DNA from 3 places in the Klebsiella planticola genome. Region 2 is predicted to be linked to each of the others. Evidence: predicted binding sites of a transcription regulator. Region 2 holds the regulator's gene; each other region holds the start of a gene.
What was found. The regulator Fur, encoded in region 2, represses iron uptake genes when iron is present. The targets are predictions, from matches to a motif close to ATAATAATGAGAACNACTATCAA.

Region 1 (4,765 bases), 2.0 Mb from region 2:
CGCCGATACCAAAGCCGCACTGGATGGCGCGCGTTATATCCTGATGGAGCGTTTTGCTGAAGATGCCGCGCTGCTGGCGAAGGTGCGTGACTACCTGTGGAAGAATGCGCACCTGGTTGCCACGGTGGTGAGCGGCAAAGAAGAGGAAGGGGCAAAATTCCGCGACTACTTCGATCACCACGAGCCTATCGCTACCGTCCCTTCGCACCGCGCGCTGGCCATGTTCCGCGGCCGTAACGAAGGCATCCTGCAGCTGGCCCTGAATGCCGACCCGCAGTTTGACGAGCCGCCTAAAGAGAGCCACTGCGAACAGATTATTATCGACCATCTCGGTTTACGGTTGAACCACGCCGCAGCCGACAGCTGGCGCAAAGGGGTTGTCAGCTGGACATGGCGCATCAAGGTACTGATGCACCTGGAGACCGAGCTGATGGGCACCGTGCGTGAACGCGCGGAAGATGAAGCCATCAACGTGTTTGCCCGTAACCTGCACGACCTGCTGATGGCCGCCCCCGCCGGGTTGCGCGCCACGATGGGCCTCGACCCGGGTCTGCGTACCGGCGTGAAAGTCGCTGTGGTAGATGGCACCGGTAAACTGGTTGCCACAGACACCATCTATCCGCACACCGGACAGGCTGCCAAAGCGGCGGTTGTCGTCGCAGCGCTGTGTGAAAAACACAACGTTGAGCTGGTTGCTATCGGCAACGGCACCGCCTCCCGCGAAACCGAGCGCTTCTTCCTCGATGTGCAGCAACAGTTCCCGAAAGTCACCGCGCAGAAAGTGATCGTCAGCGAAGCCGGGGCCTCCGTCTACTCGGCTTCCGAGCTGGCGGCCCTGGAGTTCCCGGACCTCGATGTTTCTCTGCGCGGCGCTGTTTCAATCGCCCGCCGTCTGCAAGATCCGCTGGCCGAGCTGGTTAAAATCGATCCGAAGTCCATCGGCGTGGGCCAGTACCAGCACGACGTCAGCCAGTCACAGCTGGCGCGCAAGCTGGATGCGGTGGTCGAAGACTGTGTTAACGCCGTCGGCGTGGATCTGAATACCGCATCCGTGCCACTGCTCACCCGCGTAGCGGGCCTGACGCGGATGATGGCGCAGAACATCGTCGCCTGGCGTGATGAAAACGGCCAGTTCCAGAACCGTCAGCAGCTGCTGAAAGTCAGCCGCCTGGGTCCCAAAGCCTTCGAGCAGTGCGCCGGGTTCCTGCGCATCAACCACGGCGACAACCCGCTGGACGCCTCCACCGTTCACCCGGAAGCATACCCTATCGTCGAGCGCATTCTGGCCGCCACCCGGCAGGCGTTAAACGATCTGATGGGCAACAGCAGCGAGTTACGCAATCTGAAAGCGGCCGACTTCACCGATGACAAATTCGGTGTGCCAACCGTCACCGACATCATCAAAGAGCTGGAAAAACCTGGTCGCGACCCGCGTCCGGAGTTTAAAACCGCGAAGTTCGCCGATGGTGTGGAAACCATGAACGACCTGCTGCCGGGCATGGTACTTGAAGGTGCGGTCACCAACGTCACTAACTTTGGCGCCTTTGTCGATATCGGCGTACACCAGGATGGTCTGGTGCATATTTCGTCGCTGTCGAATAAATTCGTCGACGATCCGCATACCGTCGTCAAAGCTGGCGACATCGTGCAGGTTAAAGTGATGGAGGTCGACCTGCAGCGTAAACGCATCGCACTGACCATGCGTCTGGACGAGCAGCCAGGCGAGAGTAACGCCCGGCGCGGCGGCGGGAGCGATCGTGCGCAGGGCAACCGCCCGGCGGCGAAGACGGCTAAACCGCGCGGCCGTGAGGCGCAGTCAGCTGGCAACAGCGCCATGATGGACGCGCTGGCAGCGGCCATGGGTAAAAAACGCTAATCTTTTCCCGGCCCCTCATTGCAGGGGCCATTTTCCCGCCCTTATTCTCTGACCCCGTGTTGGTATACTCCGAAAACCGATTAGCTCCGGTTAATACAGGCGAGTAAATAAGTTATTTATTAAGATTTCATTTTGTTAACCAATGAAACCTTAATTACACATTAAATGACAAAATAAATATTACCCTTATTTATCGCTACAGTGCAGACCTTGCGTCATATCAAAAAAACAGTATATTTCCGGCAAATGTCGATTATTAAACCATTTATGTATTGATGATAAAAACCATTATCATTATCATCATTCATAGTAAATATATCTTCTTCTCCGTTGACTATGCTCCCCGGTGCTGCGCGATGACCGCACACGGTAAACTCTCGTTCAGTTAGCGATTACAGGTAGGCCCTATGCAATTCACTCCTGATAGTGCGTGGAAAATCACGGGTTTCTCTCGCGATATTAGTCCGGCTTATCGTCAGAAACTGTTGTCCCTTGGAATGCTGCCAGGATCCTCTTTTAATGTGGTCCGCGTCGCGCCGCTCGGCGATCCCGTGCATATCGAAACCCGGCGTGTAAGCCTGGTATTACGCAAAAAAGATCTCGATTTAATAGAACTGGAAGCGGTTGCACAATAACACCTGACCCGGTACGCAGAGTCTGAAATATGAAAAAGTTAACTCTTGGTTTAATTGGTAATCCGAACTCCGGCAAGACAACATTATTTAATCAGCTTACCGGCGCCCGTCAGCGCGTCGGCAACTGGGCCGGGGTCACCGTCGAGCGCAAAGAAGGAGCCTTTACCACCACTGACCACCAGGTCACGCTGGTGGACCTGCCCGGCACCTATTCGCTGACGACGATCTCTTCACAGACCTCTTTAGATGAGCAGATCGCCTGTCACTATATCCTCAGCGGCGATGCCGACATGCTGATTAACGTGGTTGACGCCTCAAATCTGGAACGCAACCTCTATCTGACGCTGCAGCTACTGGAGCTGGGCATCCCCTGTATCGTTGCGTTGAATATGCTGGATATTGCCGAGAAGCAAAAAATCCGCATCGACGTTGACGCGCTGGCCGCCCGCCTGGGTTGCCCGGTGATTCCACTGGTCTCGACGCGCGGGCGCGGTATCGAAGCCTTAAAAATGGCCGTCGACCGCCACCAGCAAAATACGTCGCTTGAACTGGTGCACTACCCGCAGCCGCTGCTGCGTGAAGCCGAAAAGCTGGCTCAGGAGATGGCGCGGGAGATCCCGCAGCGTCAGCGTTGCTGGCTGGGTCTGCAGATGCTGGAGGGCGATATTTACAGCCGCGAGTACGCCGGAAACGCTGCGCATAAGCTCGACGATGCCCTGGCAAATCTGAGCGCGGAAATTGACGATCCGGCGCTGCATATCGCGGATGCCCGCTATCAGAGCATTGCCGCCATCTGCGATGCCGTCAGCAACACGCTCACCGCTGAGCCAAGCCGCTTCACCACCGCGATGGACAAAATCATCCTCAGCCGCGTGCTGGGGCTGCCCATCTTCTTATTTGTCATGTACCTGATGTTCCTGCTGGCGATCAACATCGGCGGCGCATTACAACCCATCTTTGACGCCGGGTCCGTGGCTATCTTTATTCACGGTATTCAGTGGCTGGGCTATACCCTGCATTTACCGGACTGGCTAACCGTTTTCCTTGCCCAGGGGCTGGGTGGCGGTATCAACACCGTGCTGCCGCTGGTCCCGCAAATCGGCATGATGTATCTGTTCCTCTCCTTCCTTGAAGATTCCGGCTATATGGCGCGAGCGGCATTCGTCATGGACCGCTTGATGCAGGCGCTGGGGCTACCGGGGAAATCCTTCGTTCCGCTGATTGTCGGCTTCGGCTGCAACGTGCCGTCGGTCATGGGCGCGCGCACGCTGGATGCGCCTCGTGAACGCCTGATGACCATCATGATGGCGCCGTTTATGTCCTGCGGCGCGCGCCTGGCGATCTTCGCCGTGTTCGCCGCCGCGTTCTTTGGTCAGAATGGCGCGCTGGCGGTCTTCTCGCTGTATCTGCTCGGCATCGTGATGGCTATCCTGACCGGTCTGATGCTCAAACACACCATTATGCGCGGCGAAGCATCGCCGTTTGTGATGGAGCTGCCGGTCTACCACGTCCCGCATATCAAAAGCCTGGTCATCCAGACCTGGCAGCGGCTGAAAGGCTTTGTGCTGCGCGCGGGTAAAGTTATCGTCATCGTCAGTATCTTCCTTAGCGCCCTGAACAGCTTCTCGCTCAACGGTAAGCTGGTGGATAACATTAACGATTCGGCGCTGGCCTCCGTCAGTCGTATTATCACGCCGATTTTTAAACCGATCGGCGTGCATGAAGACAACTGGCAGGCCACCGTCGGGCTGTTTACCGGCGCAATGGCGAAAGAAGTGGTCGTCGGCACGCTGAACACGCTCTACACCGCCGAAGACATTCAGAACGAAGCGTTTAATCCTCAGGAATTCCACCTCGGCGACGAACTGCTGGCCGCGCTGGACGAAACCTGGCAGAGCCTGAAAGATACCTTCAGCCTGAGCGTCCTGGCTAACCCTATTGAAGCCAGCAAAGGCGATGGTGAAATGGAAACCGGCGCCATGGGCGTCATGGGCAGCAAATTCGGCAGCGCGGCCGCCGCCTACAGCTACCTGATTTTCGTTCTGCTCTATATTCCGTGCATCTCGGTGATGGGGGCTATCGCTCGCGAATCCAGCCGTGGCTGGATGTCATTCTCCATCCTGTGGGGACTGAACATCGCCTACTCGCTCTCGACGCTGTACTACCAGACCGTGAGTTTCAGCCAGCATCCGCGCTACAGTCTGGTGTGTATCCTGGCGGTGGTGCTGTTTAACATCCTGGTCTTTGCTCTGTT
Region 2 (4,765 bases):
GGGTAGACCAAAGACCAATCCGCTTTCGCGCGATGAACAACTGCGCATAAATAAACGCAATCAGCTCAAACGCGATAAAGTTCGCGGCCTGAAGCGTGTGGAGTTAAAACTCAACGCTGAAGCGGTTGATGCGCTCAACGAACTGGCGGAAGCTCGCAATATGAACCGCAGCGATTTGATCGAAGAGATGCTGATGAACCAGCTGGCAACCCTGCACAGCCGGGATAAAGCCTGAAAATCCTCAAAAAAACACTTTCATGTAGCAGAGTGTGCAGTCGGGCGTGATTGCTGTTTCCGCGCCCTCTCCTGTTCTGCTATGATTGCCGTTATCTGCGGGCATTACGCCACTACCACATCATTAAGTTTCAAGAGGTTATTTTACTCATGGCAATCATCGGCATCTTTTTTGGCAGCGACACGGGCAACACCGAGAATATTGCAAAAATGATTCAGAAGCAGCTTGGTAAAGATGTTGCTGATGTTCACGACATTGCCAAGAGCAGCAAAGAAGATCTGGAAGCCTACGACATCCTGCTGCTCGGCATTCCGACCTGGTACTACGGTGAAGCTCAGTGCGACTGGGATGACTTTTTCCCGACGCTGGAAGAGGTCGACTTTAACGGTAAACTGGTTGCGCTGTTTGGCTGCGGCGATCAGGAAGACTACGCGGAATACTTCTGTGACGCGCTGGGCACCATCCGCGACATCATTGAACCGCGCGGCGCCACCATCGTTGGCCACTGGCCGACTGCGGGCTATCATTTTGAAGCTTCTAAAGGCCTGGCGGATGACGATCACTTCGTCGGTCTGGCTATCGATGAAGACCGCCAGCCGGAGCTGACCAACGAACGCGTGACTAAGTGGGTTAAGCAGGTCTCTGAAGAGCTGCATCTCGAAGAAATCAAAAACGCCTGATGATTGTGCGGCGTTACCGTTAAATTTCGCCGCATTAATAGATAGAAGCAATCAAACTAATAGCTACAAGTTTTTAACTTTTAATCACATATCTGTACAATGTCCTCTGATTTAACGAGGTCAGGTGACGCAGTTTGTAGCTGGGACCTCGTTTTTGACAGCATACAAGGCCCGATACTTGCAGTTTTCATTTAACGATGGCAGTTCTATAATGAGACGCATTGCATCGGGTGATTCTCTGTATTACTTCCGCTGATGGAAGTAGATCGTTTAGCAACAGGACAGATTCCGCATGACTGACAACAATACCGCATTAAAGAAGGCTGGCCTGAAAGTCACACTTCCACGATTAAAGATCCTGGAAGTCCTGCAGGAACCGGATAACCATCACGTCAGTGCGGAAGATTTATACAAGCGCCTGATCGACATGGGTGAAGAAATTGGTCTCGCTACTGTTTATCGCGTGCTGAACCAGTTTGATGATGCTGGCATTGTGACTCGTCACAACTTCGAAGGCGGTAAATCTGTTTTCGAACTGACCCAGCAGCACCATCACGATCACCTTATTTGCCTCGATTGTGGCAAAGTGATCGAATTCAGCGATGAGTCTATCGAAGCGCGTCAGCGTGAAATCGCCCACCGCCATGGCATCCGTCTGACCAACCACAGCCTGTATCTTTACGGCCACTGTGCGGAAGGCGACTGCCGCGAAGATGAACATGCACACGACGCGCTGGAAAAGTAATTTCCCACCGCGCGGACCGCAAAAAGCCAACCTGACGGTTGGCTTTTTTTATGTGCAAACGCCTACCCTTTTCTGCGCGCGGTATGCTCGTCGAGAGCACGAGTAAACTGTTCCTCATCCCACCGGTTTGCCAGCGCTTCCCGCACCAGAGTCTGTTGGGTTTTCGGGACCATTCCACCTAATGGCGGGTCGGTATCAAGATTGGTGGGGAATGAGTAGCCCCGGGCAGCCACGGCAATTAGCGCCTGAAAATCGCCCGCGCGATATTGTCCGTCCTGAAGCTGGGGATAGATTTTTTTCAACACCAGCTCATGGTTCACATCTTCCATCGGGACGCCGAACGCCGAGGAGATCTGCAAAAGATTAGCGGTGCGAACATGATCAGTCGTCGTGTTGTTCCCGGCGGCATGAAACAACGCCGGGTTAAAAAACAGCCCGTCGCCTTTTTGCAACGGCAACTGAACATAGTGCTGGTTAAAGTAGTCGACGAACTCCGGCTGGCGGTAGGCCATATAGCCGAGCTCATACTGATGCGAAAACGGCAGCAGGCGCGTAGGCCCTGACGCCAGCGGCATATCGCTGTGCGCAACCGCCCCTTGTAACGTCAAATACTGCGACAGAATCTGCGCAGGGATGGGAAACTCGGCAACAAACTCGCCCTGCTGAAAGCCGAGATGATAATCGCGATGGGGCTGCTGCGCTTCGCCGCCAGGGCGTACCTGGTTAACCTGAGCGGTCATTCGCCACGCAGGTCCCAACCACGCCTGACAAATTAACCCAAGCATTTCATTAGCATAGTAGTCGCAGAAGGTCTGCGGGCTACGCTCCGCCAGCTTTTGTAACGCATTCCAGATCCGGCCATTGTTCCCCGCGCGAGAAAAGTGGTCAGCCTGAACCCGGGTGCGAGACTCATCGGCCATGATGGTTTCAAACACCGCCGAAGCGCGGTCGATGACATCCATATCCTGATAAAGCCCGCGTACCACCAGCACGCCGGGACCGTAAGAGAGCCCCTGATGTAGCTCGCTTAATACCGCATGTTTATTGGTCGCCGCGGCCTGCGCTAACACGTCATGGTCGTAAATCAGAACTTCCTCAGCGACTTCGCTGACCAGCGGATAGTCTTGTTTGTTCACCTGCTGCTGACAGAAGATGTTGAAATCCTCAACTGAGGCCCGATCGGGTCGGACAAAATATTGCGATGTCATGAGTAGCTCCACGGGGTAAGGGTGCCAGACGGCGGTTATTTTTTTGTTCAACGTCTCGAAAACGAACGTTGTTAAGAAATAACTTAGCAGCTAGACTCCACATCAAGAACCTCAAAAACACCTCATAAAAACCTCATGTGATCGATGGCAAAATTTACCCAAAAGCAGATAGCCGCTCAGTCAGGACTGAGTCTCGCCACGATCGACCGGGCGCTACATCATCGGGGGCAGGTACACCCGCAAACGCTGCATCGCATTCAGCAGGCTCTGGCCGATCTGGAACTGCTGCAAAAGTCCGGGCTCGCCCAGGGAAGAACGATCTATTTCGATGTCATCATGCATACCCCTGAACGCTTTAGCGAGCTGGTCAGGGAGGCGCTCAGCAGCCAGTTAGCCAGCTTTAACCCCTTTCGCATTCAGCTCCGCTTCCACTGTTACGAGGACATCAGCGAGCGAGAGATGAACGCGCTGCTGAAAAAATGCGCGCTCAGCAGCCACGGCGTGATTTTAAAGGCCATGAACTCCCCCTCGCTGGTTTCCACCATCGACGCTTTGCTCAAACGCCGCGTGCCGGTTGTCACCATCGTCACCGACATTCCGTCCAGCGCCCGTCTGCGCTACATCGGCATGGATAATGTTGATGCGGGCAAAGCCGCGGCATTTTTGATGTCAAAGTGGCTGGGCGCCGACAGCACTCAAATCGCCGCCGTCACCGGCAGCAATGATTTCATCGGAGAGCGGGAGCGTATTGCCGGATTTATCTCGGGAATTGAACAGTTTGCCCCGCGCAACAGCATCAATGTCGTCGCCGGCGGACTGGGCATTGACCATCAGATGTACGCCTGTCTGTGCCAGTACCTTGATGCTCATCCGCATACCGAAGCGGTCTATACCGTCGGCGGCGGTAACGCGGGGATTATCCGCGCCTTCGCCGAGAGAAACCGACGCATAAAGACCTTTATCGGCCATGATTTTGACCGGGAAAACCGGGCACTGATGCAGGCGGGGAAAATCGATGCGCTGATAGAACACAATCTGCAGCTGGATGCGCAGACCGCATTCCGCTCTTTGCTGGCCTTCCACGGTTTTATCCCTGAGGGCGACTCGCTCAAACCCTATTCACGGATCAACATCATCACCCGGTTCAATATGTATACCTGAAAGGAAGATGCGCAGTCGGTGAAGAGTGCGCATCCACATCGCCTCAGCGGTATGCTGGCGTGACCCACAGCGACCCCTGCTCATGGCTGTCGACAACCGCCTCGACAAACGCCACGCCTTTAAGACCATCATACACCTGCGGTACCGCGGCCCCCGTCAGGCTGAGCGCCTGCTGCGCCTCACGACTATGCAAGGCTGCGGCGAAGCCGCTGTAGAGGTTGCTGAACGCCTCGATATAGCCTTCAGGATGGCCCGGCGGCGTGCGGGTACGCGCTTGCGTGAGCGCATCCAGATCCGCGCGCCCGCGCTTAATGATTTGCGTCACCCCTTCTAACGGAGTGAAAACCAGTTCGTTGGGCTGCTCCTGGGACCAGATCAAACTGCCTTTTTCGCCAAATACCCGCAGACGCAGCGCGTTGGCGCAGCCGATCGCCACCTGCGAAGACCACAGCATTCCACGCGCGCCGCCTTCATAGCGGATCAGCACATGGGCATTATCATCCAGAGCACGGCCTTCAACGAAAGTGGCTAAGTCAGCCAGCACGCTCTGCGCCTTCAACCCTGTGACATAGCCCGCCAGATGATAGGCGTGGGTACCGATATCGCCAATCGATCCGCCGCGGCCGTTTTTCAGCGGATCGACCCGCCAGGCCGCCTGCTGATTATTCTTCAGTTCCACGCCGGTGGCCATCCACTCCAGCGGATATTCCACCTGTACAGTACGTACCTTGCCGAG
Region 3 (4,765 bases), 1.8 Mb from region 2:
CGGACCACTGAAGGTGATTATGCTACCCTTTGCCAGCAGGCCCATCTGAATCGCTGTAAAATCGCTGTGTCCGCAAATGATTAGCGGGTTCTGCCGCTGGCGCGCAGCGAGGGCCTGCCAGTCGATGTGCGGCAGCAGGCGGCTGGCGCCGTAGCCGCCGCGTACCGCCATCACGATGCGATTAGCGCCTTCGAGGGTCGCCAGTTGGTTAATGTCGTTCAGGCGCTCATGCTCAGTTCCGGCAAACCGCTGCTGGCGGCGAGGGATGACCTCCTGGTGCAGGACCTGATGCCCGGCTTCCTGCAGACGTTGAACGCCGCGGTATGCTGCCTCCTGGTTGAGGCAGTAACCTGAGGGGGCGACCAGATAAAACTGAGACATGACAATTCCTTGCTAAGAATGAAAGGGTTATCATGCCGCCTGGAGCGATTATTGTCATCTCCAGGCGGCAAACTTCAGCCAATAAGGATAGATGTGTGAAATTGAGATGGTGTGTTTTTATCGTTGTATTGTTGGCCGGTTGTAGCTCAAAACAGGATTACCGTAACCCGCCGTGGAACGCTGAAGTTCCGGTTAAGCGGGCGATGCAGTGGATGCCGATCAGTGAAAAAGCCGGCGCGGCGTGGGGCGTTGACCCGCAGCTGGTGACGGCGATTATCGCCATTGAATCCGGTGGCAACCCGACGGTTATCAGCAAATCCGGAGCAGTAGGCCTGATGCAGCTGAAGCCTTCCACTTCCGGGCGCGATGTCTACCGGCGCATGGGCTGGCGCGGCGAGCCGTCGGTCAGCGAGCTGAAAAACCCCGAACGTAATATCTCGATGGGCGCGGCCTATCTGAGTATCCTTGAGAATGGCCCGCTTGCCGGGATTAAAGATCCGCAGGTGATGCGCTATGCGGTGGTGGTTTCCTACGCCAATGGCGCCGGGGCGCTCCTGCGTACCTTCTCCTCGAATCGTCAGGATGCGATTGACGAGATTAACGATTTGGATGCCGATGAGTTCTTTGAGCACGTGGTGAAAAAACATCCGGCTCCGCAGGCTCCGCGCTATATCTGGAAGCTGCAGCAGGCGCTGGACGCCATGTAGCCGCCTCTGCTCGCGCTGCGCTTCACGGGGCGACACGTCGGGTGTCATCCGTAGAGCACAGCGCGAGTGGAATGTTTTTCAGACAATCCTTAGAAGTCGTAGCCGACGGTGGCGGTCACGCTGCGTTCGGCTCCCCAGTAGCAGTTGCCGGTCCCGTAGCAGCCGGAGAGATACTCCCGGTCGCTGAGGTTATTGGCGTTAACCTGCACAAAAGCCCCTTTCAACGACGGCGACCAGACGCCGAGATCGGCGCGCACCATCGCATCCAGCAAGGTGACCGACGGCAGGCGCTCGGTATTAGCGTCATCCGCCCACTGTTTCCCGATATAGCGTACGCCAGCCCCGGCGCTGATCCCCGCCGGGAACTGATAGCGCGCCCAGAAAGAGGCCATCTGATCCGGCGTCAGCTGCGGCGTATTGTCGCTCGTCCCATCTTTGGTGTCCTGGAAGCGCAGGCGGTTCCAGGTGTAGGAGGCGAGGGTGCTCAGCTCAGGCGTAATCTGGTTGCGCATCTCCAGCTCCACGCCCTGAGAGTGAACTTTTCCTGCTGGAATAAAGGTCGCGGTGGCGATGTTTGGATCGCGCGTCGCCACATCTTTTTGCGTTAAATCGTAGACCGCGATGCTGTACATATCGGCGGAGCCCGGCGGCTGGAACTTCAGCCCCGCTTCCAGCTGTTCTGCAGTGGTGGGTTTTAGCAGGGTACCGTCGGCGCCCGGCAGCATCGCAGGGGTAATCGCCTGGCTATAGCTCAGATACGGCGAGAGGCCGTTTTCCAGGGCATACAGCAGCGATGCCCGGCCGCTGATATGGTCATCGGAGCGGCGGCTGGAGGTGCCGAAGGTATCGCTGACCTGCTGCGAAACAATACGGTCGTAACGCCCGGACACATCCAGATGCCAGCGCGCCCAGACCATTTCGTCCTGCAGATAGATCCCGGTCTGGTAATAGCGGCGGTTGTTGTTATCGCTGTAGGTCACGGTATGTCCGGTCTGCGCGCTATAGCCGCTGAACGGATCGAGAGGCGACGCGCTGCCGGCGCCGGTCCACAGATCGTTGCGGAAACGGTGATATTCTCCACCGAGAATCAGCGTATGGGCCAGTTCGCCGGTGGTGAAATCGGCGCGCAGGCGGTTATCGGTTGACCAGGCATCCAGCGAACCGCGCGAGCCGCTGTAGCCGCGCGCCAGACTATCGCTGTCATCAATCCAGCCGACCTGATACACCTGATCCAGCGATACGTTGGTGTGGGTATAGCTTCCGGCGGAGTAGGCCGACCAGACGTCATTGAACTGGTGAGTGAACTCGTAGCTGTAGATCTGCTCGCGGCGCTGATACCCGTCTGACGGATCGCCTTCGTTGGTGCTGGTGGAGAGCTTACGCCCGTTGTGGGCATAGCGGGTGCCTTCCAGCGGCAGCGAACCGTGATAGCCGCCTGACGGATCTTTTTGCAGGTAGGCGCGCAGCAGCAGCGAGGTGTCAGTATCCGGTTGCCAGAGCAGGGAAGGCGAAATAGCGTAGCGCTCTTCGCGGGTGTTATCGTACTGAGTATCGCTGGTGCGCGTCATGCCGATAATCCGGTAAGCCCATTGATCGTTGAGGGCATCGGTATAATCGAAGGCGGCCCCTTTGGTGTTCTGCGTCCCGCCGCTGAGGCGGAAATGGCCTTCCGAGGTAAACTGCGGACGTTTGGAGGTCAGATTCACCACCCCGCCCGGCACGCTCTGACCGTACAGCGCCGAAGAGGGGCCGCGGATGACGTCAACCCGTTCAACAAACCACGGATCGATTTGCAGGACGTTGTGGCTACCGCCGTCGCTCATCAGGCGCATGCCGTCGAGAAACAGGTTATCAACATCACCGCCGTGGTAGCCGCGTAGCGATACCGTATCAAAGCGGGTTGCGCCGCCGCCGAAGCTGGAGTAAACCCCCGGAGTGTATTCCAGCGCCTGGCTGATGGTATTGGCTCCCTGATCATCCATCTGTTGACGGGTGATGACGGAGACCGATTGCGCGGTGGTAATCAACGGCTGATCGGTTTTGGTCGCGCCGGCCGAGGTTTTGGCGCTATAGCCCTGCGTTGGCGAGATGGCAGAGTCGATGGGTTGCGCGGTGACGATAACCGTCTCTTCCGCCAGGCTGGCAAACGGGAAGACGGTGGCCAGCGCGTACAGCAGCGCCGGGCGTTTGAAGATGACGCGAGCGGTCATGACATAATCCTGAGTTGACGTAGCCTGGTACTCCTGTACGCCACCACGCATAAAAAACGAAAGTGTCATCTTTCGTAAAAAAGTAATGCGAATTATTATCGTTTGCTTTCTCGCGATCAAGCGCGTTTTTGTCGCGCTCGCTGGCAAAGACCGCGATAAATATCAGGATGTTGCTGCGTAAGGGGCGCGTCATGCGCCCGAAGGGGGAGAGAGGGAAACCCGCTACCTACTAATTCAGGTGGGGGATAACGCGTTCAGCGACGGCAATTCCAGCCGATCAGCGCCCAGTCCCGGGCGTCAACCTGAATTGTCTCCGGGTTTTGCTGCGGATACCAGCGGGCGAGACGTTCCCGCTCGGCCGGGCTGAGTGCGCCGAACGCCGCCACGACGTTGCGCTCAAACAGCGGATAGCTGCTGTTATCCTGAGTGTCGCCATAAATAAAGTCGACGCTGGCATTAATCCCCATTTGATACAACACGTTCACGGCATACATATAGTTCGGCAGCGCCGCGCCGTCTCGTCCCAGCACGCGCAGGATCGTCGGCGAGGCAAACCCCGGGTTAACCAAATGGGTGGTGTAGACCCGCAGCCGCGCCTGACGATCGAGCTTCGTCATCGCATCGCGCAAATCGGCCACCAGGGTGGAACGGGAGGCGATGGCGATATCGCAGCGCGGTAGCCCCTCCCAGCTCTCTTCCCACGCCCGCTGGCGCCAGACCGCGTGGCGAACGCCTTGCGCCGTAGCCCGACGGGCGGCGACCTCCAGCATCCCCTGACTGTAATCGACGCCGCAGATCTCTTTGAGCTGGCTGGCCAGCGCCAGCGAGACGGTACCCGGCCCACAGCCCATATCAAACAGGCTGCTGGCGCCGTGCAAATCGATTTTTGCCAGCAGCTGCTGCAGATAGCTGTCGATGACCGGGGCGTCGACGATGGCGATGTTTTCCGCCCGGGCATCCCAGTGGGCGGGCGGTTTCTCTTTCCGTCCTGCCAGTGCGAGCTGTTGTTGGTAGAGGCGGGCAAAATCGATATCGTCAATCAACATAAGAGTCTTCCATCAAGGCGGGTGACCTGAAAACAGCAGACTAACGCGATTGCGAGCCGCGCGGGAGAAAAAAACGCGGCGGTGAGCCCGCCGCGTACGAGGTTTACGGCGCCGGTTTTTTATCCGGTTCGGCGAGCGCATCGTTGGCGGCCGGCTGGGTGCTGACGGCCGCAGCGGATTTTTCCACATTCCCGACCGGGCGCGAGGCCGGCAGTGAATCGCACGGTTTCTCTTTCGGGCAGACCAGATCCAGCATTTTCAGCGTCACGCCGTTGGTCCAGCCGAAACCATCCTGCAGCGGATATTCACCGCCGCCACCGCCGGTGCCCGTCGAGCTGACATCATACTTTTCGACCAGCTTTTGTTGACTGTCGTAGGTATGCTGGACATTGCTGAGGAAGCGCCAGCTCACCTCCATCGC

Region 1: a site for Fur is predicted at 2,155-2,177, ahead of feoA (ferrous iron transporter A). Genes of this name have one in related genera too.
Region 3: a site for Fur is predicted at 3,378-3,400, ahead of MC50_RS24810 (TonB-dependent siderophore receptor). Genes of this name have one in related genera too.

Annotation. Positions count from the first base shown of each region.
Region 1 covers NZ_CP026047.1:1,313,464-1,318,228, forward strand. The annotation lists gene MC50_RS06475 (Tex family protein) at 1-1,876, shown strand, start outside; gene feoA (ferrous iron transporter A) at 2,284-2,511, shown strand; gene feoB (Fe(2+) transporter permease subunit FeoB) at 2,541-4,765, shown strand, end outside.
Region 2 covers NZ_CP026047.1:3,319,682-3,324,446, reverse strand. The annotation lists gene ybfE (LexA regulated protein) at 1-235, shown strand, start outside; gene fldA (flavodoxin FldA) at 385-915, shown strand; gene fur (ferric iron uptake transcriptional regulator) at 1,208-1,660, shown strand; gene MC50_RS16020 (phytanoyl-CoA dioxygenase family protein) at 1,723-2,868, opposite strand; gene MC50_RS16015 (substrate-binding domain-containing protein) at 3,013-4,029, shown strand; gene MC50_RS16010 (Gfo/Idh/MocA family protein) at 4,073-4,765, opposite strand, start outside.
Region 3 covers NZ_CP026047.1:5,148,925-5,153,689, reverse strand. The annotation lists gene ldcA (muramoyltetrapeptide carboxypeptidase) at 1-381, opposite strand, end outside; gene emtA (membrane-bound lytic murein transglycosylase EmtA) at 477-1,088, shown strand; gene MC50_RS24810 (TonB-dependent siderophore receptor) at 1,178-3,298, opposite strand; gene MC50_RS24805 (class I SAM-dependent methyltransferase) at 3,553-4,344, opposite strand; gene MC50_RS24800 (alpha,alpha-trehalase) at 4,448-4,765, opposite strand, start outside.